DNA from 2 places in the Streptomyces sp. NPDC101152 genome. Region 2 is predicted to be linked to the other one. Evidence: riboswitches for the same ligand, from Rfam matches in the RefSeq annotation. Region 2 holds a riboswitch; the other holds the start of a gene.
What was found. Region 2 has a riboswitch for ZMP and ZTP ahead of ACIRVK_RS30155 (glycine hydroxymethyltransferase). Riboswitches for the same ligand answer to the same signal wherever they lie in the genome.
Positions count from the first base shown of each region.

Region 1 (15,203 bases), on a different contig from region 2:
CGGCTACGTGGAGCAGGACGCGCCGGTGCTGTCGGGGTCGTTGCGGGACAACCTGCGGCTCGGCAACCCGGAGGCGGACGAGGCCATGCTCACGCACGTGCTCAAGACGACCCGCCTCGACGGGCTGGTCGCCCGGCTGCCCAAGGGGCTCGACACACTGGTGGGGCACCGCGGCACCAAGCTCTCCGGCGGCGAGCGGCAGCGGGTCGCCATCGCCCGCGCGCTGCTGCGCCGCCCCCGCCTGCTGCTGCTCGACGAGGCGACCTCGCAGCTGGACGCCGTGAACGAGGCGGCCCTGCGCGACACCGTCGCCGACGTCGCCCGTACGACGACGGTCCTCGTCGTCGCCCACCGGCTGTCCACGGTGACGATGGCCGACCGGATCGTCGTCATGGACGCGGGCCGGGTCCGCGCCGTCGGCACCCACCGCGAACTGGTAGCCGCCGACCCGCTGTACGCGGAACTGGCGGCCACGCAGTTCCTGGCCACGGCCACCTGAGCGAGGGGCGGTGCGGGCTACTCGAACGCTCAGAGCAGGCCGGTCACGGGGGCGGCCAGGTCGGTGATCTGGTGCAGTCGGCCGAGGTCGTTGAGCCGGTTGAGCTGCTGCAGCTGCGCGGACGACCGCAGCAGCTCCGCCTTGCGCTCCACGGGCAGGTCACTCGCGGTGAGCGAGTCGAGCGTGGCCATCGGGTTGACTCTGCCCGCGTCCGGCGCCGTCGCGTCGGCGGCGTTCGCCAGCGGCGCGGCGAGGCCGGTGAGGCCCGCAGCGAGACCGACGGCGGCGACGATACGCGGTGTTGAGATCATGTCTTCAGCAACGCCACCGTCCCCCGGCCGGACACGGTCGGCCGCTCCCCCTCGCCCGTCAGGCGGGGCGCGCCCGCTGCGCTTGCCGAGCCCGCCGGGGCGGAGGAGGCTCGGAGGTGAGGCCTTCGCGGCCCGCTCCTCACCGGGTCGCGGCCCTCGAAGGAGGTCACCATGGGCACCGCGGCAAGCACCAGCTTCAACGCCGACACCCTGCGCAAGGGCGTCGAGGGACACACGGCGGCAGACCTGCTGTCGCTCTACGCGGACGACGCGCAAGTGCGCATCGTGGACCGCAACACCCAGCCGAGCCAACCGAAGATTCTGCGCGGGCGTGACGAGATAGGCGCCCTGTTCGAGGACATCTACAGCCGGGACATGACGCACAAGGTCGGCCAGTGCATCATCCAGGGCGACCACGCCGCCTACAGCCAGTCGTGCCAGTACTCGGACGGCACCCGGGTCCTGGCGGAGTCGATGATCACGCTGCGGGACGGGAAGATCGCCGAGGAGATCCTGATCCAGGCCTGGGACGAGTAGCGGCCGTGGCCGCGGGGGTCCGGGTCACGTCGCACGCGGCCCGGGCCCTCGCGCTGACCGGTTACGCTCATGGCGGGCCGTGACTGGCGCTGAGGTGGAGCACCACCGGGGAGCGGCCCCGCAGAGTCGATGCCGTGCGCCTGGGCGATCCGGTCACACCAGCCCAGGAGTGGATCACATGTCGCAGGCCCGGCTCATGGACGGCACGGCACTCGCCCGCCGCATCGTCGAGGACACCGCGAAGAGGGCGGCGGACCTCACCGTGCGCACCGGGACGGCACCCTGTCTCGCGACGGTTCTGGTCGGCGAGGACCCGGCCTCCGTCACCTACGTCCGCATGAAGCAGAACCGCTGCCACAAGGCCGGCATCACGTCCCGGAACGTGGCACTGCCCGCCGCCACGACCACCGAGGAACTCGTCGGCACACTGCGCGACCTCTCCACCGACCCCTCGGTCCACGGCATCCTCCTGCAGCATCCGGTGGGCGAACACATCGACGAGCGCGCCGCGTTCGAGGCGATCGCGCCCGAGAAGGACGTCGACGGCGTCACCTTCGCCTCGTTCGCCACGATGAGCTTCGGCCTGCCAGGCTTCGTCTCCTGCACTCCCGGCGGGATCATGCGGCTGCTCGACGAGTACGACGTCGACCCGACCGGCAAGCGGGCCGTCGTGGCGGGCCGCAGCGCGATCCTCGGCAAGCCCGTCGGCATGCTGCTGCTCGCCCGCGACGCGACGGTGACGTACTGCCACTCGCGCACCACCGATCTGGCGTCGGTGGTGGGCGAGGCGGACATCGTGGTGGCGGCCGTCGGGCGACCGCGGCTGATCCGGGGCGCGGACATCAAGCCCGGCGCCGTCGTGGTCGACGCCGGTTACAACCCCGGCAACGTGGGTGACGTCGACTTCGACTCCGCCGTGGAGCGTGCCGGGTTGATCACCCCGGTGCCGGGCGGCGTCGGTCCGATGACGATCGCCACGCTGCTCGAGCAGACCGTCGACGCCGCCGCCCGGCAGCTCGGGGTGTGATCGGCGCCGACACCGTTGAAGTGGTCGTCGCGCACGGGTCGTTGTCGCCGTAGGACCTGACACGGCGTCATACTGACCGTCGTGCGCGTAGCGATCATGACGGCGGGATCCCGGGGCGACGTGGCCCCCTACACGGGCCTCGGGTACGGCCTCGTCCGTGCCGGGCACGAGGTCACCCTGGTCACCCACGCCCGGTTCGAGCCGCTGGTGGCCGGTTCGGGCGTCCGCTTCCATCCCCTGCCCGTCGACCCACGGGCCGAGCTGGAGTCATCACGGGGACGCGGGCTGCATCGCAGCGCGACCGGGGTGGGCAAGCTGGTCCGGGTGGTCGCGATGGCGCGGGCCCTGGTCGGCCGGATGGCGGACGACCTCGTGGCGGCCGCCCGGTCGAGCGACCTGCTGCTGCTGTCCGGTTCGGTGAGCCCGCTCGGCCACACCATCGCCGAGGGCCTGTCCCTGCCCTGCCTGGACGTGCCCCTCCAACCGCTCGCCCCGACAAGGGAGTTCGGGCCGCCCATGCTCGGAGACCGCTCGCTGGGAGCCGTGGGTAACCGGATCGCCGGGCACGGGGTGACCCTGGCCGTGGAGCAGGTCTTCGCCGGGGCGCTGCCGGCTGTACGGCAGCGGCTGGGGCTGCCCCCTGCGAACGCCACCGCGGCCTGGCGGGCCCGGGAACGGCAGGCGCGGCCCGTGCTGCACGGCTTCAGCGAGTTGGTGGTACCGCGCCCCGGCGACTGGCGGGCGGGCCTCACCGTGGCCGGCTACTGGTGGCCGTACGACCGCGACACCCAACTCCCCTCCGCGTTGCGGGACTTCCTCGACGCGGGGCCGCCGCCGGTTTACGTCGGCCTGGGCAGCGCGACCGTTCCGGACCCCGAGCGGCTGAGCAGGGCCGTCGTGCGCGCTCTGCGCCGGGCCGGGCTGCGGGGCGTGATCCAGCGCGGCTGGGCCGGTCTCGAAGCGAGCGACACCGACATGCTGACGATCGACGAGGTCCCCCATGCGGTGCTCTTCCCCCGCATGGCCGCCGTGGTGCACCACGCGGGCGCGGGCACCACGGCGGCGGCCCTGCGCGCCGGCGTACCGGCGGTACCGGTCCCGATCCAGTTCGACGAGGGGTTCTGGTCCGCCCGCCTGGTCGCCCTGGGCGTCGCCCCACGGGCGCTTCCGCTGCGCCGCCTGACGACCGACACCCTGGCCACCGCCCTGATGCGGGCCACCCGCGACCCGGCGTTCGCGCGGCGCGCCGCCGTCCTCGGGGCGGGCATCCGCGAGGAGGACGGGGTGGCTCCGGTGCTGACGGCGGTCCGTCGCTGCGGCACGGTGGGCTGAACGAGGAGAGCGAGGCGTTCGAGAACCTCGGATGCGCTCCGGATGGAGGAAGACCGACCGCTCAGGACGACGAATCGCCGCACGGGTCCTTCTCGCCCTCCCATAAACCGACGACCATGCCGCGTCATGGACATCTTGCTCGTCGCCAGCGCGTTCAACAGCCTGTCCCAGCGTGTGTACGCGGAACTGTCCGACGAAGGGCACCGGGTCGAGGTCGTTCTCGCCTCGCACGGCGCCGAAGCGATCAGGACCGCCGTGCACGAGGCGCGCCCGGAGCTGATCATCGCTCCGATGCTGAAGACAGCGCTGCCGGAGGACGTCTGGCGGGCCCACACCTGCCTCATCGTGCACCCGGGGCCACCCGGCGACCGCGGCCCGTCCTCCCTGGACTGGGCCGTGGCCGAGGACACGCCCCAGTGGGGGGTGACGGTGCTCCAGGCGGAGGCGGGCATGGACGCGGGCGACGTGTGGGCCTTCGAGTCCTTCGCGACGGCGCCGGCCGGCAAGAGCGACCTGTACCGCAACGAGGCCTCCGACGCCGCCTCGGCCGCCGTCCTGCTGGCGGTACGGCGGTACGGCGAGGGGTCGTTCAAGCCGCAGCCGCAGAGCGATCCCTCCGTCCGCGTCGTGTGGCGCGACTACTTCCGCCAGGAGCGGCGCCGGATCGACTGGGAGAACGACGACACCGCGACGGTGCTGCGCAAGCTCCGCGGGGCCGACTCGCAGCCCGGCGTCCTCGACGAACTCCTCGGCCACGAGGTCTTCCTGCACGGCGGCCACCCCGAGGACCAGTTGCGCGGACACCCCGGGGAACTGCTCGCGACGCGTGCCGGGACGGTCTGCCGGGCCACCCGGGACGGCGCGGTGTGGATTCCGGAACTGCGGCCCCGTAAGAACTCCGGCGACCCCGCGCCGTTCCGCCGTCCCGCGGCCTCCGTACTCGCCACTTTCGGTGTTCCCTCGCTGCCGGAGGTCACGGCCCCGCTCGAGCTGCCCCCGGGCCGGAGCACCTGGACGGACATCCGGTACCGGCAGCACGGCGACGTCGGCTTCCTGTCGTTCTCCTTCCCCGGCGGGGCGATGAGCACCGACCACTGCCGCAGGCTGCTCACCGCCTACCGGCACGCACTGACCCGCCCCACCCGGGTCCTGGTGCTCGGCGGGTCCCGTGACTTCTTCTCCAACGGCATCCACCTGAACGTCATCGAGGCGGCCGCCGACCCGGCGGGCGAGTCCTGGTCCAACCTCAACGCCATGGACGACCTGGTCGAGGCGGTGCTGCGCACCACCGACCGCCTGGTGGTGGCGGCGCTCGGCGGCAACGCGGCGGCCGGTGGCGTCATGCTCGCCCTGGCCGCCGACCAGGTGTGGTGCCGCACGGGCACGGTCCTCAATCCGCATTACCGGCGGATGGGCCTGTACGGGTCGGAGTTCTGGACGTACACGCTGCCGCGCCGCGTCGGAGCCGAGACCGCGCGGCGGCTGACGGAGCAGGCACTGCCGGTGAGCGCCACGAGCGCCGCACGACTGGGGATGGTGGACCGTCTGGTGCCGGTTCCGGTCCAGGGGTTCGCCTCCGAGGTCGAGAACCTGGCGACCGCGCTCGCCGGCGACCCGGACCTCGCGCGGCTAATCGCCGCGAAGACCGCGACCCGCCGGGCGGACGAGGAACGACGACCGCTCGCCGACCACCGGCGGGCCGAACTCGCCCGGATGCGCGCCATCTTCTTCGACGCACGGGCCCCGTACCACGCCCTGCGCTCGGCCTTCGTGCGCAAGGTGCCGGGCGGCTCGGCCCGGCCGCTGGCCCCGGTCGGCGAGCCGGTCGGCGGGGGTGACCGGTGACCCGGCCCGGGACCCGTCTGCTGGTGGCGGGCGTCGGCAACATCTTCCTCGCCGACGACGCCTTCGGCCCCGAGGTGATCCGCGCCCTGGAGCGTCGGCCGCTGCCCGCCGAGGTGCGGGTGCGGGACTTCGGCATCCGCGGCCTGGATCTCGCGTACGAGCTGCTGGAGGGCTACGACACCGCCGTCCTCGTCGACGCGGCCGCCAGGGGCCACAGGCCGGGCACCCTGTCGCTGATCGAGCCGGACCTCCCGGACGGCGGCGAGGGTGTAGCCCCGCCCGAGGCGCACGGCATGGATCCGGCGAAGGTGCTGGCACTGGCCGCCCACCTCGGCGACGAGCCACTGCCCCGCGTCCTCGTCCTCGCCTGCGAGCCCGAGCTGCGCCCGAGCGGCGACGAGGACATCACCCCGGGCATCAGCGCGACGGTCCGCGACGCGGTCGAGCGAGCCGTCGAGGCCCTGCACACGTTGGTCCCGGTACTGCTCGCCGACCCCGCAGCCACACCTGCGTTGAGCCGCCCGGACGAATCCACGGGCCCGTCCGCGGCCGTGCTCCCGCTGTCGGTGACCGGCGGCGTCGAGGATCGGTGACGCACCGGCATCCCGGTCCCTCCCCCACACCGACCGCGAGGAGCACCGCCCATGTGCGAGTCCATGGAGGACGTCACCCGAGCCGTTCTGGCGAAGAACGACGGCCTGGCCGCGAGCCTGCGCGAGGAACTGGCCCGGCGGGGGGTCGGCGTCGTCAACCTCCTGTCCAGCCCGGGCAGCGGAAAGACGGAACTGCTCGGACGGGTCCTGGCCCTGGCACTGGAGCGGGGCGTCCCGGTGGCCGCTCTCACCGCCGACCTGGCGACCGAGAACGACGCCCGGCGGCTGGCCCGTTCCGGGGCACCGGTGAAACAGCTGCTCACCGACGGGCTGTGCCATCTGGAGGCCCGGCAGCTCAGCACCCATGTGCGCGACTGGCTGCCCGAGGACACCGCCGTGCTGTTCGTCGAGAACGTCGGCAATCTCGTCTGCCCGGCCTCCTACGACCTCGGCGAGAGCCTGCGCATCGTGCTCATGGCGGTGACGGAGGGCGAGGACAAGCCGCTGAAGTACCCCACGGCCTTCGGCACCGCCCACCTGGTCGTGCTGACCAAGACCGACCTGGCCGAAGCCGCCGGTTTCGACGAGGCCGCCTTCCTCGCCCACGTGCAGCGGGTGAACCCCGGGGTGGAGGTGGTACGGTCCTGCGCCCGTGACGGGGACGGCGTCGGCACCGTACTGGAGAGGGTGCTCGCCGCCCGGGACGGCGCCCCCGTGCACCGTCCGCCTCTCGCGCCGCATCCCCACGGCCACGAGCACGGGCAGAAGGACCCCGGCCTCACGGTCCGCGTCTCGTGACCGCGCCCGCCGCGCAGGCGGTGCGCCGCCGCGTCACCGTGCGCGGCACCGTGCAGGGTGTGGGCTTCCGCCCGTTCGTGCACCGCCTGGCGACCGACCTCGCCTTGTCCGGATACGTGAGCAACACGGCGAGCGGTGTGCTCATCGAGGTGGAAGGTCTGCCGGAAGGGATCGCCCGTTTCTGCGACCGGCTGGCCACCGAGCCCCCGCCCCTGGCCACCGTCTCCGGCGTCGGCGTCGAGGACCTGCCCGCCACCGGCGCCGACGACTCCTTCACCATCCGGGCCACCGAACACTCCACGGGCCGTACCCAGCTCCCGCCCGACACCGCCACCTGCGCCGACTGCCTGCGGGAGCTGGCCGACCCGGCCGACCGACGCCACCGGCACCCGTTCGTCACCTGCACCCACTGCGGCCCCCGCTTCACCATCGCCACCGGGATGCCCTACGACAGGGCACTCACCACGATGACCGGCTTCCCGATGTGCCCCGCCTGCGCCCGGGAGTACGGCGACCCCGGCGACCGCCGCTTCCACGCCCAGCCCGTCGCCTGCCCGGACTGCGGCCCCCGACTGCGCCTCGTTCCCGCGTCGGGCAGCGGTCTGCGCCCCGCACGGGACGGCGAGGCCCTGGCGGCGGCCCGGGACCTGCTCGCGGCCGGGCGGATCCTCGCCGTCAAGGGCCTCGGCGGCTACCACCTGGCCTGCGACGCCACCGATGCCCGGGCCGTCGACACGCTGCGCGCCCGGAAGGAACGCGGCGGCAAGCCGTTCGCGGTGATGTGCGCGGACCTCGGCACCGTGGAGCGGATCGCCGAGGTCTCCTGCGCCGAGCGGACCGCCCTCACCGGTCCACGGCGCCCCATCGTCCTGCTGCGCCGCCGCGAGCAGGCCGCGCACCCGGGGCTCGCTCCCGGCGTCTGCCCGGGCAGCCCGCACCTCGGTGTGATGCTGCCCTACACCCCCGTCCACACGCTGCTGTTCGGGCTGCCCGGTGATCCGCCCGGCCCTCGCGTGCTGGTCATGACGAGCGGCAACCGGTCGGGCGAGCCCATCGTCACGGACGACGAGGAGGCGCTGGCCCGCCTCGACGGGCTCGCCGACGCCTGGCTCGCGCACGACCGGGTCATCGCCTCTCCGTGCGACGACTCGCTGCTGCGGGTGCGCGCCGACGGCACCGAACAGGTCCTGCGCCGGTCCCGCGGGTACGTGCCCCGCCCGCTGCGTCTGCCGGTCGCCGTGCGGCCCGCGCTCGCGGTGGGCGGCGACCTCAAGAACGCGCTGTGCCTCGGCGAGGGCGACCAGGCCTGGCTCGGCCCGCACATCGGGGACATGGGCGACCTGACCACACTGGAGGCCGCCCAGCACGCGGAGACGCACATGCGGCAGCTGAGCGGCGTCACCCCCGAGCTCGTCGCGGCCGACCGGCACCCCGGCTACCACTCTTCCCGCTGGGCCCGCCGCCGTGCCGCCCAACTGCCCCTGCCCGCATCCGTGTTCGTCCAGCACCACCACGCGCACATCGCCTCCGCGATGGCCGAGCACGGCCTCGACGGCACCGCACCCGTGATCGGCGTGGCTTTCGACGGCACGGGCTACGGCGACGACGGCACCGTCTGGGGCGGCGAGTTCCTGCTCGCCGACTACACGGGCCACCGGCGCTTCGCCCACCTCACCCCGGCGCCGCTGCCCGGCGGTGACGCGGGGGTCGCCAACCCGTGCCGGCTGGCCCTGGCCCGGCTGTGGGCCGCGGGACTGGCATGGGACGACGACCTGCCCTGCGTCACCGCCTGCTCACCGGCCGAACTGAGCATGCTGGGACGGCAGTTGACGCGCGGAGTCGCCTGCGTGGCGACCTCCAGCATGGGCCGGCTCTTCGACGCGGTCTCGTCCCTGGTCGGCGTGTGTCACCGGACGGGATACGAGGCCCAGGCAGCCCTGGAGCTGGAGGCCGCGGCCGCCGCGGCCGGGGACGCCGACACCACGGCGTACACCTTCGGTCTTGCCTGCGGCGCGTGCGACCCGGCACCCGTACTCGGTGCACTCGTCGCCGACCTGCGGCGCGGCACACCGGTCCCCGTGCTCGCCGCGCGTTTCCACCGCGGTGTCGCACGGGCCGCGGCGGAGATCTGCCGGCGGGCGCGCCGCGAGACCGGCGTGGCGACCGTCGCCCTCAGCGGCGGGGTCTTCGCCAACGCGCTGCTGGAGGAGGAGTGCTCGCGGCTGCTCACCCAGGACGGCTTCACGGTGCTGCGGCACGGCGAAGTCCCCCCGAACGACGGCGGTTTGGCCCTCGGGCAACTCGTGGTCGCTGCGCACGAACGACAGGAGGAGTGACCCATGTGTTTGGCAGTGCCCGGCAAGGTCGTCTCGATCGACGACAGTGCCGACCCGCTCACCGGGCTGATCGACTTCGGCGGTGTGCAGAAACAGGCGTGTCTGGAGTACGTGTCGGACGTGCGGGTGGGTGAGTACGTCATCGTCCACGTCGGGTTCGCGCTCCAGCGCCTGGACGAGGAATCGGCCCTGGCCTCCCTGCGGCTCTTCGAGGAACTGGGGCTGCTGGAGGAGGAGTTCGGTGACGCCTGGGAGCAGGCGGCGAAGGAGGCGGGAACCGCGTGAAGTACATCGACGAGTTCAACGACCCAGCTCTGGCGCGGCGGCTGCTGGAGGAGATCCGCGCCACCGTCACCCGGCCCTGGGCCCTGATGGAGGTGTGCGGCGGCCAGACCCACTCCATCATCCGCCACGGCATCGACCAACTCCTTCCCGAACAAGTGGAGTTGATCCACGGCCCCGGCTGTCCGGTGTGCGTCACCCCGCTGGAGGTCATCGACAAGGCACTGGAGATCGCCTCACGGCCCGAGGTCATCTTCTGCTCCTTCGGCGACATGCTCCGGGTGCCGGGCACCGGCCGGGACCTGTTCCGCGTCAAGGGCGAGGGCGGCGACGTCCGGGTGGTCTACTCACCACTGGACGCACTGGAGCTGGCCCGCCGCAACCCCGACCGGGAAGTGGTGTTCTTCGCCATCGGCTTCGAGACCACGGCCCCCGCCAACGCGATGGCCGTGCACCAGGCGCGCCGCCTGGGCCTGACCAACTTCAGCCTCCTGGTGTCGCACGTCCGGGTGCCCCCGGCCGTCGAGGCCATCATGACGGCGCCCTCCTGCCGGGTGCAGGGCTTCCTGGCCGCCGGCCACGTGTGCAGCGTGATGGGCCTGGCCGAGTACCCGGAACTGGCCGAGCGGTTCGGCGTTCCGCTCGTGGTGACCGGCTTCGAACCCCTGGACATCCTCGAGGGCATCCGCCGCGCGGTGCGCCAACTCGAGCGCGGGGAGCACCGGGTGGAGAACGCCTACCCGCGTGCGGTGCGCGAGGACGGTAACCCGGCCGCCGTACGCATGATCGAGGAGGTGTTCGAGGTCACCGACCGGAACTGGCGCGGCATCGGCCCCATCCCCGGCAGCGGCTGGCGGCTGTCCGACGCCTTCCGCGCGTACGACGCCGAGCACCGCTTCGACGTCACCGACATCCGCACCGAGGAGCCCGCCGAGTGCCGCGCGGGCGAGGTGCTGCAGGGGCTGATCAAGCCGACCGAGTGCGCCGCGTTCGGCACCACCTGCACCCCGCGCACCCCGCTCGGCGCCACCATGGTCTCCAGCGAGGGCGCCTGTGCCGCGTACTACCTGTACCGCCGGATGAACGCCGCGACGCCGCAGGCGGCCGGGGCAGCGGACAAGGAGATGAACCCCGTTGGCTGAACTCGCCGAAACCGTCGACCCCGCGAACTGGACCTGCCCAGCCCCCCTGCGCGACCAGCCGGTGGTGGTCATGGGGCACGGCGGTGGCGGAGCGCTGTCGGCGGAGCTGATGGAGCAGGTCTTCACCCCCGCGTACGGCAACGCCACCCTCGCCGCGCTCGCCGACTCCGCCGTCCTCGAACTGGGCGGCGCCCGGCTGGCGTTCTCCACCGACTCCTATGTGGTCAGACCGTTGTTCTTCCCCGGCGGCAGTCTCGGCGACCTCGCGGTCAACGGCACCGTCAACGACCTCGCGATGAGCGGAGCCCGGCCGGCCTGCCTGTCGGCCGCCTTCGTGCTGGAGGAGGGCGTGGAGCTGAGTGTGGTAGAGCGGATCGCGCGGGCCATGGGGGCCGCGGCCGATTCCGCCGGGGTCACCATCGCCACGGGCGACACCAAGGTGGTCGAGTCCGGGCACGGTGACGGCGTGTACGTCACCACCGCCGGAGTGGGGCTCGTCCCGGACGGGGTGGACATCCGGCCCCAGCGGGCGCGGCCCGGTGACGCCGTCATCGTCAGCGGGCCGATCGGACTGCACGGGGTGGCGATCATGAGCGTCCGCGAAGGGCTGGAGTTCGGGGTCGAGCTGGCCAGCGACACGGCGCCGCTGGCGGACCTGGTCGCCTCCATGCTCGCGGTCACCTCGGACATCCATGTCCTGCGCGACCCCACCCGCGGCGGTCTGGGCGCGTCCCTCAACGAGATCGCCCGCGCCTCCGGAACCGGTGTCCGGCTGCGGGAGCGCGCGATTCCGGTACCGGACGCCGTCGCGAACGCCTGCGGCTTCCTCGGGCTCGACCCGCTCTACGTCGCCAACGAGGGCCGCCTGGTCGCCTTCGTACCCCCGGCGCAGGCGGAGGAGGTCCTCGCGGCGATGCGCGCCCACCCGCAGGGTGCCGGGGCCACGCTGATCGGTGAGTGCGTGGCCGACCATCCCGGCATGGTCGTGGTCGCGACCGGACTCGGCGGCACCCGGGTGGTGGACCTGCCGCTGGGGGAGCAGTTGCCGCGTATCTGCTGACTCCGGACGCCAGTGGGCCCCGCCGATCCATCAAGGTCGGCGGGGCCCACTGGCGTCAGTGACGGGCCTCGATCCCGGTGATCTCCAGTTCCCGGCCGCTGCGCAGCTCGGTGGAGGGCCGGTCGCAGCGCGGGCACCAGAAGAACGGGGGCATGCCCACCGGGAACTCCTCGGCGCACGGGTCGCAGTAGGCCCGCGCGGGGACCTGCTCGACCACGAGCCGGGCAGCGGCGAGGGCCGTGCCGTCCCGGGCCACTTCGAAGGCGAAGTCCAGGGCGTCGGGGACGACTCCCGACAGCTCCCCGACCCGGACGGTCACCGCCGAGACGGCGACCGTCCCGTCCGCCCGGGCCAGTTCGTCGGCCCGCTCGATGATCGCGGTCGCGATCGACAACTCGTGCACGGGCGGCTCACGGATACCGGTGGCCCGCGCGCAGGCCGCCGGCCATCCGGTAGATCCGCATCTCGCGCCTGAGGCTCGGCAGCTCCCGCACGAACAACGCCAGGGCGACCGCCCCGGCCAGGACGGCCTCGGCCATCAGCAACCGCCGTCCCGACGTCGCGTCCTGCGCGCTCCCTCTTCGTTGGACCTTCATTCCGGCTCCCTGCTGTCCGTTCCTCATCCCGGCGGGATGTTCGGCATGACGTCCAGCAGGGCGTCGTGCCGCTTCCAATGGATCCCGGTGGAGCGGCGCGCGTCGGCGGTGCCGTCCCCGTGATGCCCGGTCTGATGCTCGTACGGCCCGGTGTTGCCCTGGTGCATGCCGGACACGTGCCTGGTCGAGTCGGGCTTGGCCTGGGGTCGGCCGACCCTGATGCTGCCCATGGGGTGCTCTCCTTCCTCGCCTCCGCGCCGCGGAGGGCGGGCTCATGGCCGCTCGGTGAGGCCCTCGAAGAACCGCTCGACGGCGGGCCAGATACGGCCGCCACCGGACAGTCCCCGCCATTCCCGGCGTACGACGGCGATCATCCGGTAGCAGTCGTCGACGGGGACGATCCAGTGGTGGTCGTTGCCGTGGACGGTGTTCACGAGCAGTGCCTCCACCTCGGGTTCCACGGAGGCCAGCTGCGGACACGCCGCGGCCAGCCGCTGCCAGGCCTCCGCGTCGACCTCCCACCGCATGGCCCCGGCCGGGCTCGGGCCCTCGGCGGTGACCGTGCCGTCGGCCCTCGGTACGAAGAAGACCAGGCCGACCGGCACGCCCAGGACCTCAGTGTCCACCCGGGGCAGGCGGATCCGCCTGCGGGGGACGAGCCGGTAGCGCCCCTCGCCGGCACTCCCGTCGGCGAACAGCACCGAGCAGGGGCCGCAGGCGCAGCAGATCTGTTCTTCCGCGGTGTCGTAGAGGTGGGGGTGCTCGTCGGGCACCGGCGCGGCGCACAGGTCGCACCGCTCCGCCTCCGCAGCCTCGGTCCGGTCGGCGGCGGAGCGGATGAGACGGGCGAGCGCGCCGTCCGTGGTCACGGTGTGCCCCGGCGGGTGAGCGTGGTCAGCGGTACGAAGGCCGCCGGCGCGGGTGCCGGCACCGGCTCCACGGCCGTCAGCTCCGGAGCGACGGCGAGCACCGCCTCCCGCACCGCGGCGGTCACATCGCCCGTTCCGCCACCGCAGCCGGAGCCGCAGCCCCCGCCCGTCGTCGTCAGCCGCACGCGGCCCACCTCTCCGTCCACGCCGGCCCACTCCACATCGCCGCCGCGCTCCCGGACGGCGGGGCGCAGCCGTTCGACCGCGCGGGCCGCCCGGCGCTCGACGGGCTCCGGGTGGATCCCGTGCAGTACCAGGAGGTGCCCCAGCAGCTCGTCGTCGGCCAGGCGTTCGGACAGCTGCGCGTCCGCGTGGTCCATGACCCGGGCCAGTGCCTCGCCGTAGACCTCGGTGAGCAGCCGGACCGCCTCGGTCGCGGAGCGGGTGGTCGGGCCCGGGGCGGACTCGAGCCCTTCCAGCACCTGGTCGAGGCGGGCGAGCCGGGACTCCACCGCCGGGTCCGCGAGGCGTTCGACGGCCCCGGGCTCAGCCATGGTTCGCGCCGTAGGTCGGCGAGTGCAGGGTGGTCAGCGTCTTGCCCTTGCCGACGTACATGTGCACCCCGCACGGCAGACAGGGGTCGAAGCTGCGCACGGTCCGCATGATGTCGACGCCCTTGAAGTCGTCCGGTCCGTTCTCCTCGAAGATCGGCTGCCCCTGGACGGCGTCCTCGTACGGGCCGGGGGTGCCGAACTTGTCGCGGGGGCTGGCGTTCCACGGGGTGGGCGGGTACGGGTGGTAGTTGGCGATCTTCTTGTCCTTGATCACCAGGTGGTGGGAGAGGACACCGCGCACCGCCTCGTGGAAGCCGCAGCCGATCGCCTCGTCGGGCACCTCGAAGTTCTCGAACACCTTGGTGTCGCCGGCCCGCACCAGTCCCATCGCCTCTTCCAGGAACTGCAGGGCCATGGCGGCCGCGTAGGCGACGAAGTACGGACGGGCGCGGTCCCGTTCGATGGTGTTGCTCCACTTCGGGATGCGCCACTCCAGGGTCGTCTCCGGCAGCGACTCGCCCTTGGGCAGCGAGATGCGCACGCTGTTGCCGGTGGCCTTGACGTACGGGGTGTCGACCAGGCCGCTCAGCGCGGTCGACCAGAGGCGGGCGAGCGGGCCGCCGCCGGTGTCGAGGGCGAGGTGGTCGCCGGTGCGCCGGTCGAACCAGCGCGGGCTCATCACCCAGCTGTACTTGCCGTCGAAGTCGCGCTTCTGCGGCACCGGAACGGTGGTCTGGTTCCAGGGGTGGCGCATGTCGACGGGGTTGCCGAGCGGGTCGTGGGTGACGAAGGGCTGCTCGCCCACCCAGTCCTCGTAGTAGGAGCTGCCCAGCATGATGCGCAGTCCCAGGTTGATGTCGACGAGGTTGTTGGTGACCAGTTCGCCGTCGACGACGATGCCCGGGGTGACGTACATCGCCTTGCCCCAGTCGTTCATGTTCTCGTAGCGGTAGTCGACGACGTCGGGGTCCTGGAAGGCACCCCAGCAGCCCAGCAGGACGCGGCGGCGGCCGACCTCCTCGTAGCCGGGCAGCGCCTCGTAGAAGAAGTCGAAGACGTCGTCGTTCATGGCGACGGCCTTCTTGACGAAGTCGATGACCCGCATGAGCCGGCTGAGGTAGTCGGTGAAGACGGTCGGCTGCGGCATCGTGCCCACGCCACCGGGGTAGAGCGTGGACGGGTGGACGTGCCGTCCCTCCATCAGGCAGAACATCTCGCGGGTGACCCGGCTGACCTTCAGGGCCTCCTTGTAGACCTCGCCCTCGAAGGGGTTGAAGGCCTTCATGATGTCGGCGATGGTCCGGTAGCCGTGGATGTCCCCGCGGGGGGCGTCGGTGCGCTCGGCGCGGGCCAGTACACCGGGGTTGGTGGCCTTGACCATGGCCTCGCAGAAGTCCACGAACACCAGGTTGTCCTGGAAGA
Region 1 is NZ_JBIWPO010000022.1:1,638-16,840, forward strand. Features, by position in the region: gene ACIRVK_RS25810 (ABC transporter ATP-binding protein) at 1-499, shown strand, start outside; gene ACIRVK_RS25815 (hypothetical protein) at 529-810, opposite strand; gene ACIRVK_RS25820 (nuclear transport factor 2 family protein) at 982-1,347, shown strand; ZMP/ZTP riboswitch at 1,417-1,500, shown strand; gene ACIRVK_RS25825 (bifunctional 5,10-methylenetetrahydrofolate dehydrogenase/5,10-methenyltetrahydrofolate cyclohydrolase) at 1,526-2,374, shown strand; gene ACIRVK_RS25830 (glycosyltransferase) at 2,471-3,706, shown strand; gene ACIRVK_RS25835 (enoyl-CoA hydratase-related protein) at 3,833-5,551, shown strand; gene ACIRVK_RS25840 (hydrogenase maturation protease) at 5,548-6,144, shown strand; gene hypB (hydrogenase nickel incorporation protein HypB) at 6,196-6,942, shown strand; gene hypF (carbamoyltransferase HypF) at 6,939-9,278, shown strand; gene ACIRVK_RS25855 (HypC/HybG/HupF family hydrogenase formation chaperone) at 9,282-9,563, shown strand; gene hypD (hydrogenase formation protein HypD) at 9,560-10,702, shown strand; gene hypE (hydrogenase expression/formation protein HypE) at 10,695-11,762, shown strand; gene hypA (hydrogenase maturation nickel metallochaperone HypA) at 11,818-12,165, opposite strand; gene ACIRVK_RS25875 (hypothetical protein) at 12,173-12,358, opposite strand; gene ACIRVK_RS25880 (hypothetical protein) at 12,382-12,588, opposite strand; gene ACIRVK_RS25885 (DUF5947 family protein) at 12,631-13,227, opposite strand; gene ACIRVK_RS25890 (NifU family protein) at 13,224-13,781, opposite strand; gene ACIRVK_RS25895 (nickel-dependent hydrogenase large subunit) at 13,774-15,203, opposite strand, start outside.
Region 1: it holds a riboswitch for ZMP and ZTP, as region 2 does, so the genes downstream of both, ACIRVK_RS25825 (bifunctional 5,10-methylenetetrahydrofolate dehydrogenase/5,10-methenyltetrahydrofolate cyclohydrolase) here and ACIRVK_RS30155 (glycine hydroxymethyltransferase) in region 2, are expected to answer to the same signal.

Region 2 (15,203 bases):
TGGGGCTGATGCTCGACCGGGTGACGCAGCCGACGCAGCGCCGCGCGAAGGGTGGTAGGTGACATGGTACTGAGCAGACGCACAGCGCTGATCGTTTCTTCAGCCGCCTCCCTGGCCCTCCTCACCGGCTGCGGCGCCGCCGACATGACCAAGCAGGCGTCCCCCTTCGCCAACGCCGGCGGCACCAAGAGCGTGACGCTCTCCGTGCAGTCCTGGGTCGGCGCGCAGGCCAACGTCGCCGTCGCCCAGTACCTGCTGGAGCACAAGCTCGGCTACCGCGTCGACACCGTGCAGGTCGACGAGGTCCCCGCCTGGGACGCGCTCAGCCAGGGCCGGGTCGACGCCATCCTGGAGGACTGGGGCCACCCCGACCAGGAGAAGCGGTACGTCGACGACAAGAAGACGATCGCCCGCGCCGGCGGCCTCGGGGTCACCGGCCACATCGGCTGGTTCGTGCCGACGTACCTGGCCAGGCAGCACCCGGACATCACCGACTGGAAGAACCTCAACAAGTACGCGTCCCTCTTCCGCACCGCGGAGAGCGGCGGCAAGGGCCAGCTGATGGACGGCTCACCGTCGTACGTCACCAACGACAAGGCGCTGGTGAGCAACCTGAAGCTGGACTACCAGGTGGTCTTCGCCGGTTCCGAGGCCGCGCAGATCACGCAGATGAAACAGTTCGCCAAGGAGAAGAAGCCCTTCCTGACGTACTGGTACGCGCCGCAGTGGCTGTTCAAGAAGGTCCCCATGACCGAGGTGAAGCTGCCGCCGTACAAGGAGGGCTGCGACACGGACCCGGCGAAGGTCGCCTGCGCCTACCCGCACACCCCGCTGCAGAAGTACCTCAACGCCGACTTCGCGAAGAAGGGCGGCCAGGCGGCCGCCTTCCTGAAGAAGTTCAGGTGGACGACCGAGGACCAGAACGAGGTCTCCCTGATGATCGCCGACCAGAAGCTGTCGCCCGAGCAGGCGGCGAAGAAGTGGGTGGACGGCCACGCGTCCACGTGGCACGCGTGGCTGTCCTGATCACCGGTGTTTCCTCAGCTCCGCGGTCATCCCCTGGAACGCCAGCGCCGCCCAGCGCTGCAGGGTCGGCCCGAACGTGACGCGGGTGGCCCCGAGTTCACCGAGTTCGGTGGGCGAGGGGCCGCCCTCGCCCAGCTTGGCGTACACGTTGATCGGGCCCTGGATCGCGGACCGCAGCAGCGGCAGGACGTCCGGCGGGGCGCCGATCGGATAGACGCAGTCGGCGCCCGCAGCGACGTACAACGCGGCCCGCTCGATGGCCCGTTCGGGATCGCCGTCGCCGTGGGAGAACGTGTCGACGCGGGCGTTGACGAACAGCTGGTCGCCGGCCGCGTACCGCACCTCGGCCAGCCAGTCCGCGTGCCGGCGCGCGTCCTTGAGGACGCCGTCCTGCGAGTCCTCCAGGTTGCACCCCACCGCCCCGGCCTCCAGCAGCCGCTCCACCAACTCCTTCGGTGCCAGCCCGTACCCGTCCTCGACGTCGGCCGACACGGGTACCTCCACGGCCCGGCAGACGCGCGCCACCGCGGCGAACATCTCGTCGGCCGGGGTCGCCCCGTCCTCGTACCCGAGGGAGGCCGCGATGCCCGCGCTGGGCGTGGCGAGCGCCGGGAACCCTGCCTCCTCGAGTGTCCGCGCGCTGACCGCGTCCCACGGGCCCGGCAGCACCAGGGGATCGTCCGGGAGGCGGCCCCGGTGCAGGGCGCGGAAGACCTCGACCTTGCTCATGGTGTGTACCCTCCCGGCGGGATCCGGCGGCTGACCCATCACCCGGTTCCAGTTGTTGATGGCGACGACCAGACCGATGAGATGGGCGAGCCGGCCCTCGTCGAAGTGCTCGGCAGCCCTGTCGTACACCGCGTCCGGTACGAAGCCCCCAGTCAACACCGTGATCGCCTCCGTCAGCGCCAGCGCGGCTCGCTCCCGCTGGTCGAAGACCTCGTCCCCGGCCTCCTCCCAGGTGGCCAGCAGGTCCAGCTGCTGCTCGCCCACCCCGTGCTCGCGGGCGATCGCGAGGTGCATGTCGAGGCAGAACGCGCAGTGGTTGAGCTGCGAGGCCCGGATGACGACCAGTTCGGCGAGGGCGGGGTCGCCGATCCCCTTCTTGGCGGCCGCGCTGAGCGCCGACATGGCCTGTCCGACGGCGCGGTCCAGGACCTGCGTCCGGCTCACCCGTGCTGCCCGGGCGTGTAGTGGCCGGGCGCCATCCGGGTGCTCACGCCGAACCGGTTCCACGCGTTGATCGCCGTGATCGCGGCGATCAGCTGCGCGAGCTCCGCCTCCTCGAAGTGCTTGGCGGCGTGGTCGTACACCTCGTCGGGCACGAAGCCGTCGGTCAGGACGGTGACCGCCTCGGTCAGCTCGATCGCCGCGAGCTCCTTCTCCGTGTAGAAGTGCTTCGACTCCTCCCAGGCGCTCAGCTGGACGATCCGCTCGACGCTCTCACCCGCCGCGAGCGCGTCCTTGGTGTGCATGTCCAGGCAGAACGCGCAGTGGTTGATCTGCGAGGCCCGGATCTTCACCAGCTCGTACAGCCGGGGGTCCAGGCCCTTCCTGGCGGCGGTCTCCAGGCGGAGCATCGCCCTGTAGACCTCGGGCGCGTGCTCCGCCCAGCGCAGGCGGGCGGGTCGCTCGGGGGCGTACTCCGTGGTGTCAGTGCTCGGTTCCGTGGTCATGTCCTCGAGCCTAGAAGCGAGGCAGCCCAGGAGTATGGTCCATTTCCATGGCGAAAACCTGGGCCACTCTGGGAGTCGACCTGCACCTGGAGCCGTCGGGGCCGGGCGTGCGGCGCGGACTGACCGACGCCCTGCGCGAGGCCGTCCGCACCGGCCGCCTCGCCCCCGGCACCCGCCTGCCCTCCTCCCGCAGCCTCGCCGCCGACCTCGGCATCGCCCGCAACACGGTCGCCGAGGCCTACGCCGACCTGGTCGCGGAGGGCTGGCTCACCGCACGCCAGGGTTCCGGCACCCGCGTGGCCGACCGCACGGTCAGCCCGCCGTCCGCGTCCCCGCCCCGGCCCCGCGTCCCGAGCAGCCCCTCCTACGACCTGGTCCCGGGCCTGCCCGACCTCGCCTCGTTCCCGCGCGCCGAGTGGCTGAGGGCCGCCCGCCGCGCCCTCGCCGCCGCCCCTAACCGGGCTCTCGACTACGGCGACCCGCGCGGCCGCACCGAACTGCGCACCGCCCTGGCCGGCTACCTCTCCCGGGCCCGGGGCGTCCGCGCCGACCCCGACCGCATCCTGATCTGCGCCGGCATCTCGCACGGCCTGCGCCTCCTCGCCGCCGTACTGCGGGCCCGCGGCGGCACCACGGTGGCCGTGGAGTCGTACGGCCTCTTCGTCCACTGGGACCTGCTGGCCGACGCCGGTCTGCGCACCGTGCCGCTGCCGTTCGACGAACGCGGCACGGACCCGGGGGAGTTGCGGGACCAGGACGCCGTCCTGCTCACCCCCGCCCACCAGTTCCCGATGGGCGGCACCCTGCACCGCGACCGCCGGGCCGCGGTCGTCGACTGGGCCCGCCGCACCGGCGGCGTGGTGATCGAGGACGACTACGACGGCGAGTTCCGCTACGACCGCCAGCCCGTCGGCGCGCTCCAGGGCCTCGACCCCGACCACGTGGTGTACATGGGCACCGCCAGCAAGTCCCTCGCCCCCGGCCTCCGGCTGGCCTGGCTGGTGCTGCCGCCCGGGCTGCTGCGGGAGGCGGCGCGCGCGAAGGGCGGGGTGGACACCTGCGGGGCGCTGGACCAGTTGACCCTCGCCGAGTTCATCACCTCCGGTGCCTACGACCGCCATGTGCGCGCCGTCCGGCTGCGCTACCGGCGCCGCCGCGACGCGCTGGTGGCCCAGGTCGCACGCAGCGCCCCGCAGGTCCGCGCCACGGGCATCGCGGCCGGCCTGCACGTCGTGCTGCGGCTGCCGCCGGGCACCGAGCAGGCGGTCCTGCGGGCCGCGGCCTGGCAGGGCCTCGCGGTGCACGGGCTGCAGCGCTTCCAGCACCCGGACGCGACCGTCGAACGGCGCGACGCGCTGGTCGTCGGGTACGGGACACCGCCGGACCACGCCTGGTCGGGCGCGCTGGACGCCCTGTGCGCGGCACTGCCCGAATAACGCCGTCGTCATTGACGTGTTTCCCGTTCATGAATACGGAGGCGCGGACACGCCGCCGCCGTTTTCGCGGCCCGGGAGGCCTAGGTGGAACCGGAACTACTGGAACTGATCCGGATCCGCGCCTCGCAGATCAACGGTTGCGCGTTCTGCCTCGACATGCACACCAACGACGCGCGCGCCGACGGCGGGACCGAGCAGCGGATCTACGCCCTGAACGCCTGGCGGGAGACCCCCTTCTTCACGGCACACGAGCGCGCGGCCCTGGCGTTGACCGAGGCCGTGACCCTGGTCCACGACGGCCGGGTGCCGGACGCCGTCTACGCGGAGGCCGCGGAGGTCTTCGACGAGAACCAGATCGCGGCCCTCATCTGGGCGGCCACGGTCACAACGCCTGCAACCGCATCGGCGCAGAAATAGCAGCGAGAATATCCGCACAAGAACAACACCGAATACGGGCATCGGCGATGGGCGTCGATGCCCGTATCCCTGTGGCTCTTATGCGGCTGAATTTTCCGGCAGCGGCTCCATGATGTCGTCCAGCCACTTCCGCCATTCAGGGGCGTGGGTCGCGGGGGCCGCGTGGATCGGGCCGCCGGTCCAGCCCGTCACCGGGCGGATTCCGTGCAGCGCGTTGACGAGCCACACCTCGCGGCCGTCCAGTTCCGCCACGGTCCGGCTGCGGTGGGCGACGCGGACGCCTTCGCGCCGGGCCCGTTCCTGGAGCAGGGCGACGGTGACGCCGGGCAGCACGGGCAGTTGGGGCGGGGGCAGGCACAGGGTGTCGTCCTCCCACCACAGCACGCTCGCGGTGGCCGCCTCCAGCACCACACCGGACGGTGCGACCAGCACCGTCTCGTCGGCGCCCGCCCCGGCGGCGCGTCGGCGCACCCGGGCCAGGGTGTCCAGGTCCGGTCCCTTGCGGCGGGGCACGATCCGCGGATCGGACTGGCCCGTGGCCCAGACCCGTACACCGCTCCCCAGGGCCGGCGCGTGCCGCAGGAGCAGCCGCAACTCCCTTCCGCCGGGGGCGAGTTCGACCCGCGGAAACCACTCGCCCGTACGCGGCAGCGCGTCGGTCACGTCCCGCCAGAACTCCAGCAGCCGTCTGAGCGGTGGCCCGCCGACCTCTCCGCAGGCCCGCAGGAACCGCTCCCGGTGCCGGTCGAAGCCGCGCACCCTGCCGTCCCGCACCAGCCAGGAGTCGGCGACGAGCAACCGTCCGCCGGGCTCGCCGGCCGGCGTCAGCCCACCCGCCGGCGTCCACGCCAACAGTCCCTCGGCGATGACCGGTTGGGTCACAGTCACCCCTTCCTCAGTACTTCCCGCCGGCGATCGCCGGCGCTTCGTTCCGCGGCCCGTACGGCGCGTGTTCCAGCCATGCCCCGCACCACGGCAGCACCGGCGCGAGGGCCGCCGCCGCGCGCTGCCTGGCGCGCACGATCCGGCGCCGGGGCCGCAGATGGTCCAGGGCCCGCTGGGCGGCGGCGCTGTTGAACAGCCCGGCGGCCCGCCGCACCTCGGCGAAGGCGGCGACCGCGTCCGCCGTACCCGCGGCGACCGCCTCCGCTGCCGCCGCCGCGTCCGCGATACCGCTGTTCATCCCGCGCGCCCCGAACGGCGGGAAGAGGTGCGCCGCCTCCCCGACGAGCAGCACCCGCCGGTGCGCGTCGGTGAAGGAGGCCGCCACCATCCGCAGGAAGCGGTACGTCGCAACCCACAGGATCCGCTCGGCGTACCCCGCGCCCACGACCGCCGGCAGCCACCGCCGTACCGCCTCCCGGGTCCCGAAGTCCTCCTGGGCGTCGTCGTCCCGGCACTGCAGGTCCACCTGGAAGCCCCCGGCGAACGGCACCCGCATCACACTGCGCCCGCCGACGCCCGGATGCTCGTAGTGGAAGACCCGCGCGGCCTCAGCGGCCTCGGCGTCCGCCACGTCGACGACCACATGGAAACCCTGGCCCCGCTCGCCCTCCATCGGGATGCCCAGCCCGCGCCGTACCGCCGAGCGGGCCCCGTCGGCGGCGACGACGTACCCGCAGTCCCACTCCCGCCCGTCCGCGCAGGTCAGCCGCGCGTCGGCGGGCGTCGTGGCGACGCCGATCACCCGCGCCCCCCACACGAACCGCACACCGGCCCGCTCGCACGCCGCACGCAGGAAGCGCTCGGTGTCCACCTGGCGCAGGCTGGTGAAGGGCGGCGGACCGGACGGGGGCGGAAAGGTGCGGGAGTACACCTCGCGCCCCCGGTACAGGGTCCGCTTCGTCTCCCAGGTGCGGCCGTACGCCGTGATCTCCCCGGCCAGTCCCGGCAGCATTCCGTCGAGCAGCGCGAGCGTCTCCCGGTGCACGAACAGGGCCCGGCTGCCCGGCCGTTCACGGTCCTCGGCGTCCGCCTCCAGCAGCACGACCGGCAGCCCGCGCGCCCGCAGTCCGAGCGCCGCCGACAGCCCCACCGGTCCGGCACCGACCACCACGACCGGATTCACGCGCGTGCGCCCTCGGTCAGCATCCGGCTGATCTCCCCGAAGGCGCGCAGCCGGCCGACGCCGGTGCCGTCGGTGACGGCCACGACGGCGACCTCCTGCACCGCCGGGTGGGTGCGCAGCACCGCTTCCACCTCCGGCGGGGAGACGGTGATCCCGCCGACCATCTCCATGTCGTCGGCGCGGCCCAGGTGCCGGTAGGCGCCGTCCGGTTCGCGTACGGCCCGGTCGTGCGTGGCGAGCCAGCCGCCCACCAGGGTGCGGGCCGTCTCCTCGGGCCGGTTGAGGTAGCCGGGGGTGACCGTCGGTCCGCGCACCCACAGTTCGCCCTCGGTGCCGTCCGGGACCGGCCGGCCCGCGCGGTCGCGCAGCTCCACCTCGAAGCCGGGCACGGGCCGCCCGGCGGTGCCCGGGTGGTTGTGCTCGAAGCCGTTGCCGCAGAAGGCGTGACCGGCCTCGGTGGAGCCGATCTGCTCAAGCACCGGCGCCCCGAGCAGCTCGGTGACCTGCCTGCCGAGTTCCTCCGGCAGCCCCTCGCCGGCCGACACCGCGGCCCGTACGGACGCGAAGCAGGCCCCGTGCCCGCTGCCGCGGTCGGACACCAGCGCGGCGAAGGCGGAGGGCCCCGAGTACAGCACTGTCACCCGGTGCCGGGCGACCAGTTCGTCGACGGCGGCCGGAGTCGGACGCCGGTCCACCAGCACCGCGGAGGAGCCGGAGAAGAGGGGGAAGACGAAGGCGTTGCCGAAGCCGTAGGCGAAGTACAGCTTCGACACCGACAGGGTGACGTCGTCCCGGGTGATCCGCAGCAAGCGCCGCCCCACGAGGTCGTGATACGTCTTCGGGTCGCCGTGCGTGTGCACCACGCCCTTGGGACGGCCCGTGGTGCCGGAGGTGTACTGCACGTACAGCGGCGCGTGCGCGTCGACCGGGTGGGCGGGGGCCGGGCCGGCGGTGGCGGCGAGCGCGAGGAGCTGGTCGGCGTCGAGCCGTGCCCGGCCGGTGAAGCGGTCCTCCAGACCCGGTCCCGTCACACACAGCACGGCCTCGGTGTCCGCGGTCATGAACGCGTGGTCGGCGGCGGGGAGTTCGGGGTTGACCAGGACGGCGACGGCGCCGAGGCGGGCGGTGGCGAGGAACGCCGTCACCCACGCGATCCCGTCGGGCAGCGCCAGCACCACCCGGTCCCCGGGCCGCACCCCGTGCCCGGCGAGCACCGTCGCCGCCTTCGCCGCCAGCGCGTGCACCTGGCCATGGGTCCAGGAGCGGTGCCCCTGGTGGAAGGCCGGCCGGTCGGTCCAGTCGCGCCAGTCGGCGAGCCCGGCGAGCGGTGCGGCAAGGTTGCCGGGTGCGTCGAAGTCGGCGGGCGTCAGCGTGCTCTGCGGAGTCGTCATCGCACCGGCTCCTCGCTCGCCGTGCGCTCCTGGCGGGCGTCGGCACGGGCCGTGGTGTGCTGCCGCTGCTCACGGATCCGGTCCGCGGTGTGCAGGTGCAGGGCCCGCATCGGGGCCGCGGTCTTCAGCAGCATCTCGTCGTACTCGGCGACCGGATCGGAGTCCAGCACGATCGCGCCCCCGGCGCCCAGTCGCATCATTCCGTCGGCGAGCACGGCCGTCCGGATGACGATGCTGAGATCGGCGCCCCCGCTGCACCCCAGATAGCCGAGGGCACCGGAGTACACGCCCCGGGCCTCCGTCTCCAGGGAGTCGGTGATCTCCAGCGTGCGCAGCTTGGGCGCGCCGGTCATCGAGCCGCCGGGGAAGCAGGCCCGCACGCAGTCCACCGCGTCCGTGCCCTCCCGCAGTCGTCCCTCGACGGTGGACACCAGCTGGTGCACGGTCGCGTACGTCTCCGTGGCCATCAGCCGCGTCACCCGTACCGAGCCGGTCCGGCACACCCGGCCGAGGTCGTTGCGGAGCAGGTCGACGATCATCAGGTTCTCGGCGCGGGTCTTGGCGTCAGCCGCCGGCGCGTCCCGCAGCCGGGCGTCGTCCTCCGGCCCCTCGCCCCGGGGCGCGGTGCCCTTGACGGGCCGGGCCTCGGCGACACCGTCCCGGGTGATCCGCAGGAACCGCTCCGGGGAGGAACCGGCCACGTCGACGTCCCCGAACCGCAGGAACGCCGCGTACGGCGCCGGGTTCACCCGCCGCAGCACCCGGTAGAAGTCGAACGCGTCCGGCGGAGCGGGTAACCGCGCCGCGTTCGTCAGGCATATCTCGTAGCTGGTGCCCTTGCGCAGCTCCCGCAGGCAGGCCTCGACGTCCGCGAGGTAGGTCGCCCGGTCCCGCACCAGCCAGGGCTCGGCGGCCCCGAGATCGGGCTCGGTGGGCGCGGGCAGCGGTGCCGGGCCGGGGTCGGCGGCGACGCAGCTCAGCTGCGCCAGCGCGCTCCCCAGCCAGTCCTCCGCCTCCCGGGCGGCTTGCGGGGTGTCCTCGGCCAGACAGACCGCGTAGGTGAACCGCTTGAGATGGTCCACGGCGACGATCCGGTCCGCGAACAGCCAGCAGGCGTCCGGCACGTCGGAGGCGTGCCGGTTCGGCGACCCGCAGTCGGCCTTCGTCTCGTAGCCGAAGTAGCCGACATAGCCGCCGGTGAAGTCGAACGGCAGCCCCGTCCCGTCCACCCGGCGGCTGGTCAACTGCCGCCTGAGGTAGTCGAAGACGCTCGCGGTGACCTTGCGCGTCGGCCGCCCGGCCCGCTCGATCTCACAGCGGCCGCTGCCGACGTCGTACCGGACGAACTCCGCCAGCGGCCCGCTGTCGTCCCCGAAGAACGAGAACCGCGACAGACCCTCCTCGACCAGGGAACTGTCCAGCCAGAAGGCCCGCGGCGACGCGCCGTACAGCCGCGTGAACGCCGCCTCCGCGTCGACCGCGCCGGAGATGCGCCGGGTGTGCAGCCGGTAGGCCGGCGTGGCGCGGCGCGGGCGGGGGATGGCGGTCATGGGCCGGGGGATCGCCGCCGCGTCCGGCGTGACGGCGGTGTTCTTCGTCCGCGGCTTGCGGGCCCGCTGCGCCGTGAGATTACGGAAGTTGACGAGCATGCGGTAGCCGTACTCGGTCAGCACGGACTCCGGGTGGAACTGCACCCCCCACAGGGGCCGGCTGCGGTGCCTGAGCCCCATCAGCACGCCGTCCTCGGCCCAGGCGGTGGCCTCCAGCGTCTCCGGGAGCGGCTCGTGAACCGCCAGCGAGTGGTAGCGCACGGCGGTGAACCCCTGCGGCAGCCCGCGGAACAGCTCCCGTCCGTCGTGCCGGACCTGGGACAGATGCCCGTGCCGGGGCTGCGGGGCGGGCGCCACGCGGCCCTGCTCCCCGAGCGCGACGCCCTGGTGGCCCAGACAGACGCCCAGCACGGGGATCGTGGACTCGGCGAGCACGGTGGCACTGAGCCCGAAGTCCCGGGGCTCGGCCGGGTGCCAGGGCCCCGGTGACACCACCACATTGTCGAATTCCGCGAGGTACCCCACAAGATCGGGAATTCTGTTCGCGACGTCGTTCACGGCCACGACCGGTTCCTCGCCGTTGACCTCGGCGATCAGCTGGAACAGGTTGTAGGTGTACGAGTCGTAATTGTCGATGAGCAGGGTCTTCACCCGCCCACCTCCCTTTTTCCGTGCCGGACCTACGCGGTCCGTCTTTTGTTCCGTCCGCGCAACGCCTGGAGCGCCGGATACAGCCATCTCTTGGAGAAACGCTGGAGCCGTTGCATGAGAATCCAGGTGACGAGGGCCGTCACACACAGGCACAACAGCAGTGTGCGGACGAGCGGATCGAGTCCGCCGAGATAGGGAATGACGAGCAAATTGAACAGGGGAACAGTGGAAAAACGGCACTCATGTTGATGAACCAGAGTTTCCCTTTCGGTGGCGCGGCAGGTGCCTTCGGCGCGGCGGTCTGAGAGTCGAACCACACCTCGCTGGCGAAGCGATAGACCACATGCCACTCCGCCTCTCGGTCGACAAGAACGCCACCCCCAGGAAGCCCGACTGCTGGGCGCCGACGGCCGGCAGCGCCCACCCCCACGAGTGGAAGTCGGCCTCACGGCCCGGCACCACGTGATAGGCCACGGTGACGGGATTGCTGCTCACGCCACATGGTACGCAGGATCTCCACACGGCGTTCAATTTTCAATGACGGTTTTTCGAGTGTCCGGAACGTGACTCTTTATCAGTCTTTCGGGCGCCTTGGGTGTGGTGGGGAACCGTACTTGGAGTAACTTCTCCGGAATTCCGTGAAGCGCTTGCCCATTCCGTGATCGAGTCCGCGGAAAGGAAGTCACCACGCACCCGATTTACCAGCGAATGAAAAGCTGCGAGGACCTCACCACTTTCATGGCGCACCATGTCTTCGCGGTGTGGGACCTCATGTCCCTGCAGATGGTCGCCGAAGCACTGGCGTGAGCGGCGGCCCTTGGCCCGTCACGCCCCCGTGGGCTTCTTCAGTGTGTCGTTCGACGGTGACGTGTCCGCTGCCGCCTCCGGGGCCTCTCCGAACCGTGCCAGGGCCAGTGCGCCCGCCACTGCGACGAGGAATCCCAGGACCGCGAGCCAGGCGAGCCCGTCGCGGGTGCGGTCGCCGAGCCAGACCACCCCCACCAGCGCAGGACCGATCGTCTCGCCGATCACCATCCCGGCCGTGGCCGTGGTCACCGAGCCGCGCTGCAACGCCGAGGTGAGCAGCAGGAACGCGGCGCCCCCGCCGAGCACCAGGGCGTACGTCGCCGGATTGCCCAGGAGCCTCACCGGTGCGAGCGAATCGATCAGCCGTACCGCCACCTCGACGACCCCGAACCCGAACCCGGCCCCCAGCCCGAGCGCCAGCGCCCGCCCTCGCCCGGACCACCGCCCGCCCAACAGCCCGAGGGCCAGCACGGCGAGCGCGATCGCGAGCATCGTCCACTTCAGGGCCGTGGGGCCCTGGCGGTTGCCCTCCGCTCCGGACGCGAGCCCCAGCATCGCGAGCCCGGCGCACACCACGCCGACCGCGGCCCACTCCACCCGGCTCAGCCGTACCTGCAGCAGCCGCGCCGCGACCACCCCCGTCACCGCCAGGCTGGACGCCAGGGCCGCCGCGACCGCGTAGATGGGGATCGAGCGCAGTGCCACGATCTGCAGCAGGAATCCCAACCCGTCCAGCGCGAGGCCGGCCAGATACCGCCACTGCCGCAGCGCCCGCAGCAGCAGTGCGGCCTCCCCACCGCCGCCGGTGGTGGCCGCCCGCGCGGCGACCGCCTGCAACACCGTCCCCGTACCGAAACAGACCGCCGCGCCGAGCGCGCACACCATGCCAAAGATCACAAAGGGACTGTAGGGGAGGGGGCTGACAACGGACCGCCCGGGTCCCCACTCTCACCGCTGTACGCCCGCTTCCTGCCCCACGCGGTCCGCTGATCGTCGCTCGCATGGTGGACGCGGGATCTCGGGTCCGCGGCGCGCCCGGTAGGCTGACCGGCGGGCCGTGACTGGCGCGCTGGGATGGGACCGACCATCGGGGAGCGGCCCGCAGTGAGCGATGGAGTGCCGTGCGCCTGGGCCGAACCGTGAACGCTGAACGCAACGTCCGGAGGTCCTCATGCCCGAGCAGCAGCCCCTCTCCACCGAGTCCACCGCCTTCCGCGCCGCCCTCGACGTGATCCGCGCCGTGGAGCCGCGGGTGGCCGACGCCATCGGCCAGGAGGTCGCCGACCAGCGCGAGATGCTCAAGCTGATCGCCTCCGAGAACTACGCCTCGCCGGCCACGCTCCTCGCGATGGGCAACTGGTTCAGCGACAAGTACGCCGAGGGCACCGTCGGCCGCCGCTTCTACGCCGGCTGTCGCAACGTCGACACCGTCGAGTCCCTCGCCGCCGAGCACGCCAGGGAACTCTTCGGCGCCCGCCACGCCTACGTCCAGCCACACTCCGGCATCGACGCCAACCTCGTCGCCTTCTGGTCCGTCCTCGCCCAGCGCGTCGAGGCGCCCGCCCTGGAGAAGGCCGGCGTGCGCCAGGTCAACGACCTCACCGAGGCGGACTGGGCCGAACTGCGCAGCGCCTTCGGCAACCAGCGGATGCTCGGCATGTCCCTGGACGCCGGCGGCCACCTCACCCACGGCTTCCGCCCGAACATCTCCGGCAAGATGTTCGACCAGCGTTCCTACGGCACCGACCCGGCGACCGGCCTGATCGACTACGAGGCGCTGCGGGTGTCCGCCCGCGAGTTCAAGCCGCTCATCATCGTCGCCGGCTACTCCGCCTACCCCCGGCTGGTGAACTTCCGGATCATGCGGGAGATCGCCGACGAGGTCGGGGCGACCCTCATGGTCGACATGGCGCACTTCGCCGGCCTGGTCGCGGGCAAGGTGCTGACCGGCGACTTCGACCCGGTCCCGCACGCCCAGATCGTCACCACCACCACCCACAAGTCGCTGCGCGGTCCGCGCGGCGGCATGGTCCTGTGCGACGACTCCCTCAAGGACCAGGTCGACCGCGGCTGCCCGATGGTCCTCGGCGGCCCGCTCCCGCACGTCATGGCCGCCAAGGCCGTCGCCCTCGCCGAGGCACGGCAGCCCGCCTTCCAGGACTACGCCCAGCGCATCGTCGACAACTCCCGGGCGCTGGCGGAAGGCCTGATGCGGCGCGGCGCCACCCTCGTCACCGGGGGCACCGACAACCACCTCAACCTGATCGACGTCGCCTCCTCCTACGGCCTCACCGGCCGCCAGGCCGAGGCCGCGCTCCTCGAGTCCGGCATCGTCACCAACCGCAACGCCATCCCCGCCGACCCGAACGGTGCCTGGTACACCTCCGGTATCCGCATCGGTACGCCGGCGCTGACCACGCGCGGTCTGGGCACCGCCGAGATGGACGAGGTCGCGGGCCTCATCGATCGGGTCCTGACCACCACGGAGTCCGGCACGACCAAGTCGGGCGCCCCCTCCAAGGCCCAGCACGTGCTCGACCCGAAGATCGCGGACGAGATCTCCCGCCGCGCCACCGACCTCGTGGCCGGCTTCCCGCTGTACCCGGAGATCGACCTGGGCTGACCGCTGCCCACTCTTGAGTCGTCAAGGATCCACGGCTCCCGAAGATCGGCTCTCAGAGGTCGATGAGCTCCTGTCGTGGCCCCTCCCGCGGCGGTCCGGCTCCGTGCCGGCCCGCCGCGCGGCGTATCAGCAGCGTCCCGCCTGCCCCGATCGCGCACCCCAGGGCCATCCCCGGCACCGCCCACCAGACGCCGTCCCGGCCGCCTCTCCCCTGATCGGCGCCGGCCATCCCGTCACCCCGTCCGCTCAGCACCTTCGCCTGCTCAAGCTGCGTGAACACGGAGCGTGGCGCCCGGTGCCAGCGGATGTCGTCGTCCAGCACGGCCGGTGCGGGATCGCTGCGTATCCAGGGGGTGCCGTCCGGTCCGACGAGCAGTTGGTCCTGTCGCTCCACGGCCACGTCCGCCCCTGGCGCCCGGTCGGTCTGCGGCCAGCCCCCCACCCCCGAGAGCCCCCAGACCACCGTGAAGACCACCGGCGGATACCGCCCCTCGGCCCAGGCCTCCGGTACACGCTCGCTCCTCTGGTAGGTCGGCTGCAGCAATGCCGAGAGGCGGGCGAAGGACGGCTGACCGGACCGCAGCACCGTCGTCCGTCCTGTGCCACCCGCGACGATCATCGCCACGTCCGGAGCCTGCACGGCTGCCGCCGGCTCCGCCTCCACCACGGTGAGCGACACCGCTACCGCCAACGCCCCTGCCAGAACCGCCAGTTCACGAGCCCCGCCGGTCCACCCGCGCATCCGTCCTCCCACCGTCGGATCCTCCGCGGCCCGACCCGAGCCGCCCGTCACTTCTGGTACACCGCCCGAGCCACTCCCACCCTTCGCGAACTACGTGGCGGAGGGCCCGTGCGGCCCGGACAGCCCGGCCTGCCCCGACGCACCGGACACCTGTGACGACCGCCCCTCGATCGACTTCCCCGACGGTCGCACCTCGCGGGTGAAGCGGTTGCCCTCCGCCGTGGGCCCGCACCAGCTCCGCGTACGCCTCCGGCTCTCCGGCGCGCACCCGCGCGATCATCGCGGCCTCATCGACGATGCGGCCCCACCCTCCCGCGTTCTCACACCCTTGTCACACCGCCAAGGACGGATCGGTTCCCACCTGTTTCCCGCCGGTTCCGGATCGGCTCGACAGACCTGAGAGAATGGTGGACATGGCCTCTGATCGACCCCGCGTGCTCTCCGGAATCCAGCCCACCGCAGGCTCGTTCCACCTCGGCAACTACCTCGGCGCCGTCCGTCAGTGGGTGGCGCTGCAGGAGACCCACGACGCGTTCTACACGGTCGTCGACCTGCACGCGATCACGATCCCGCAGGACCCCGCCGACCTGCGGGCCAACACCCGGCTCGCCGCCGCCCAGCTCCTCGCGGCCGGCCTCGACCCCGATCGCTGCACGCTCTTCGTCCAGAGCCACGTCCCCGAGCACGCCCAGCTGGCCTGGGTCATGAACTGCCTCACCGGCTTCGGCGAGGCGAGCCGCATGACCCAGTTCAAGGACAAGTCCGCCAAGCAGGGCGCCGACCGCGCCTCCGTCGGCCTGTTCACCTACCCCATCC
Region 2 is NZ_JBIWPO010000029.1:14,951-30,153, forward strand. Features, by position in the region: gene ACIRVK_RS30085 (ABC transporter permease) at 1-62, shown strand, start outside; gene ACIRVK_RS30090 (ABC transporter substrate-binding protein) at 64-1,026, shown strand; gene ACIRVK_RS30095 (isocitrate lyase/phosphoenolpyruvate mutase family protein) at 1,027-1,755, opposite strand; partial or broken gene ACIRVK_RS30100 (carboxymuconolactone decarboxylase family protein) at 1,752-2,157, opposite strand; gene ACIRVK_RS30105 (carboxymuconolactone decarboxylase family protein) at 2,196-2,702, opposite strand; gene ACIRVK_RS30110 (PLP-dependent aminotransferase family protein) at 2,750-4,138, shown strand; partial or broken gene ACIRVK_RS30115 (carboxymuconolactone decarboxylase family protein) at 4,223-4,566, shown strand; gene ACIRVK_RS30120 (aminotransferase class IV) at 4,634-5,437, opposite strand; gene ACIRVK_RS30125 (FAD-dependent oxidoreductase) at 5,451-6,623, opposite strand; gene ACIRVK_RS30130 (AMP-binding protein) at 6,620-8,014, opposite strand; gene ACIRVK_RS30135 (chorismate-binding protein) at 8,011-10,215, opposite strand; partial or broken gene ACIRVK_RS30140 (hypothetical protein) at 10,245-10,746, opposite strand; gene ACIRVK_RS30145 (DUF3050 domain-containing protein) at 10,912-11,022, shown strand; gene ACIRVK_RS30150 (DMT family transporter) at 11,041-11,907, opposite strand; ZMP/ZTP riboswitch at 12,070-12,162, shown strand; gene ACIRVK_RS30155 (glycine hydroxymethyltransferase) at 12,194-13,645, shown strand; gene ACIRVK_RS30160 (hypothetical protein) at 13,698-14,387, opposite strand; partial or broken gene ACIRVK_RS30165 (siderophore-interacting protein) at 14,602-14,711, opposite strand; gene trpS (tryptophan--tRNA ligase) at 14,801-15,203, shown strand, end outside.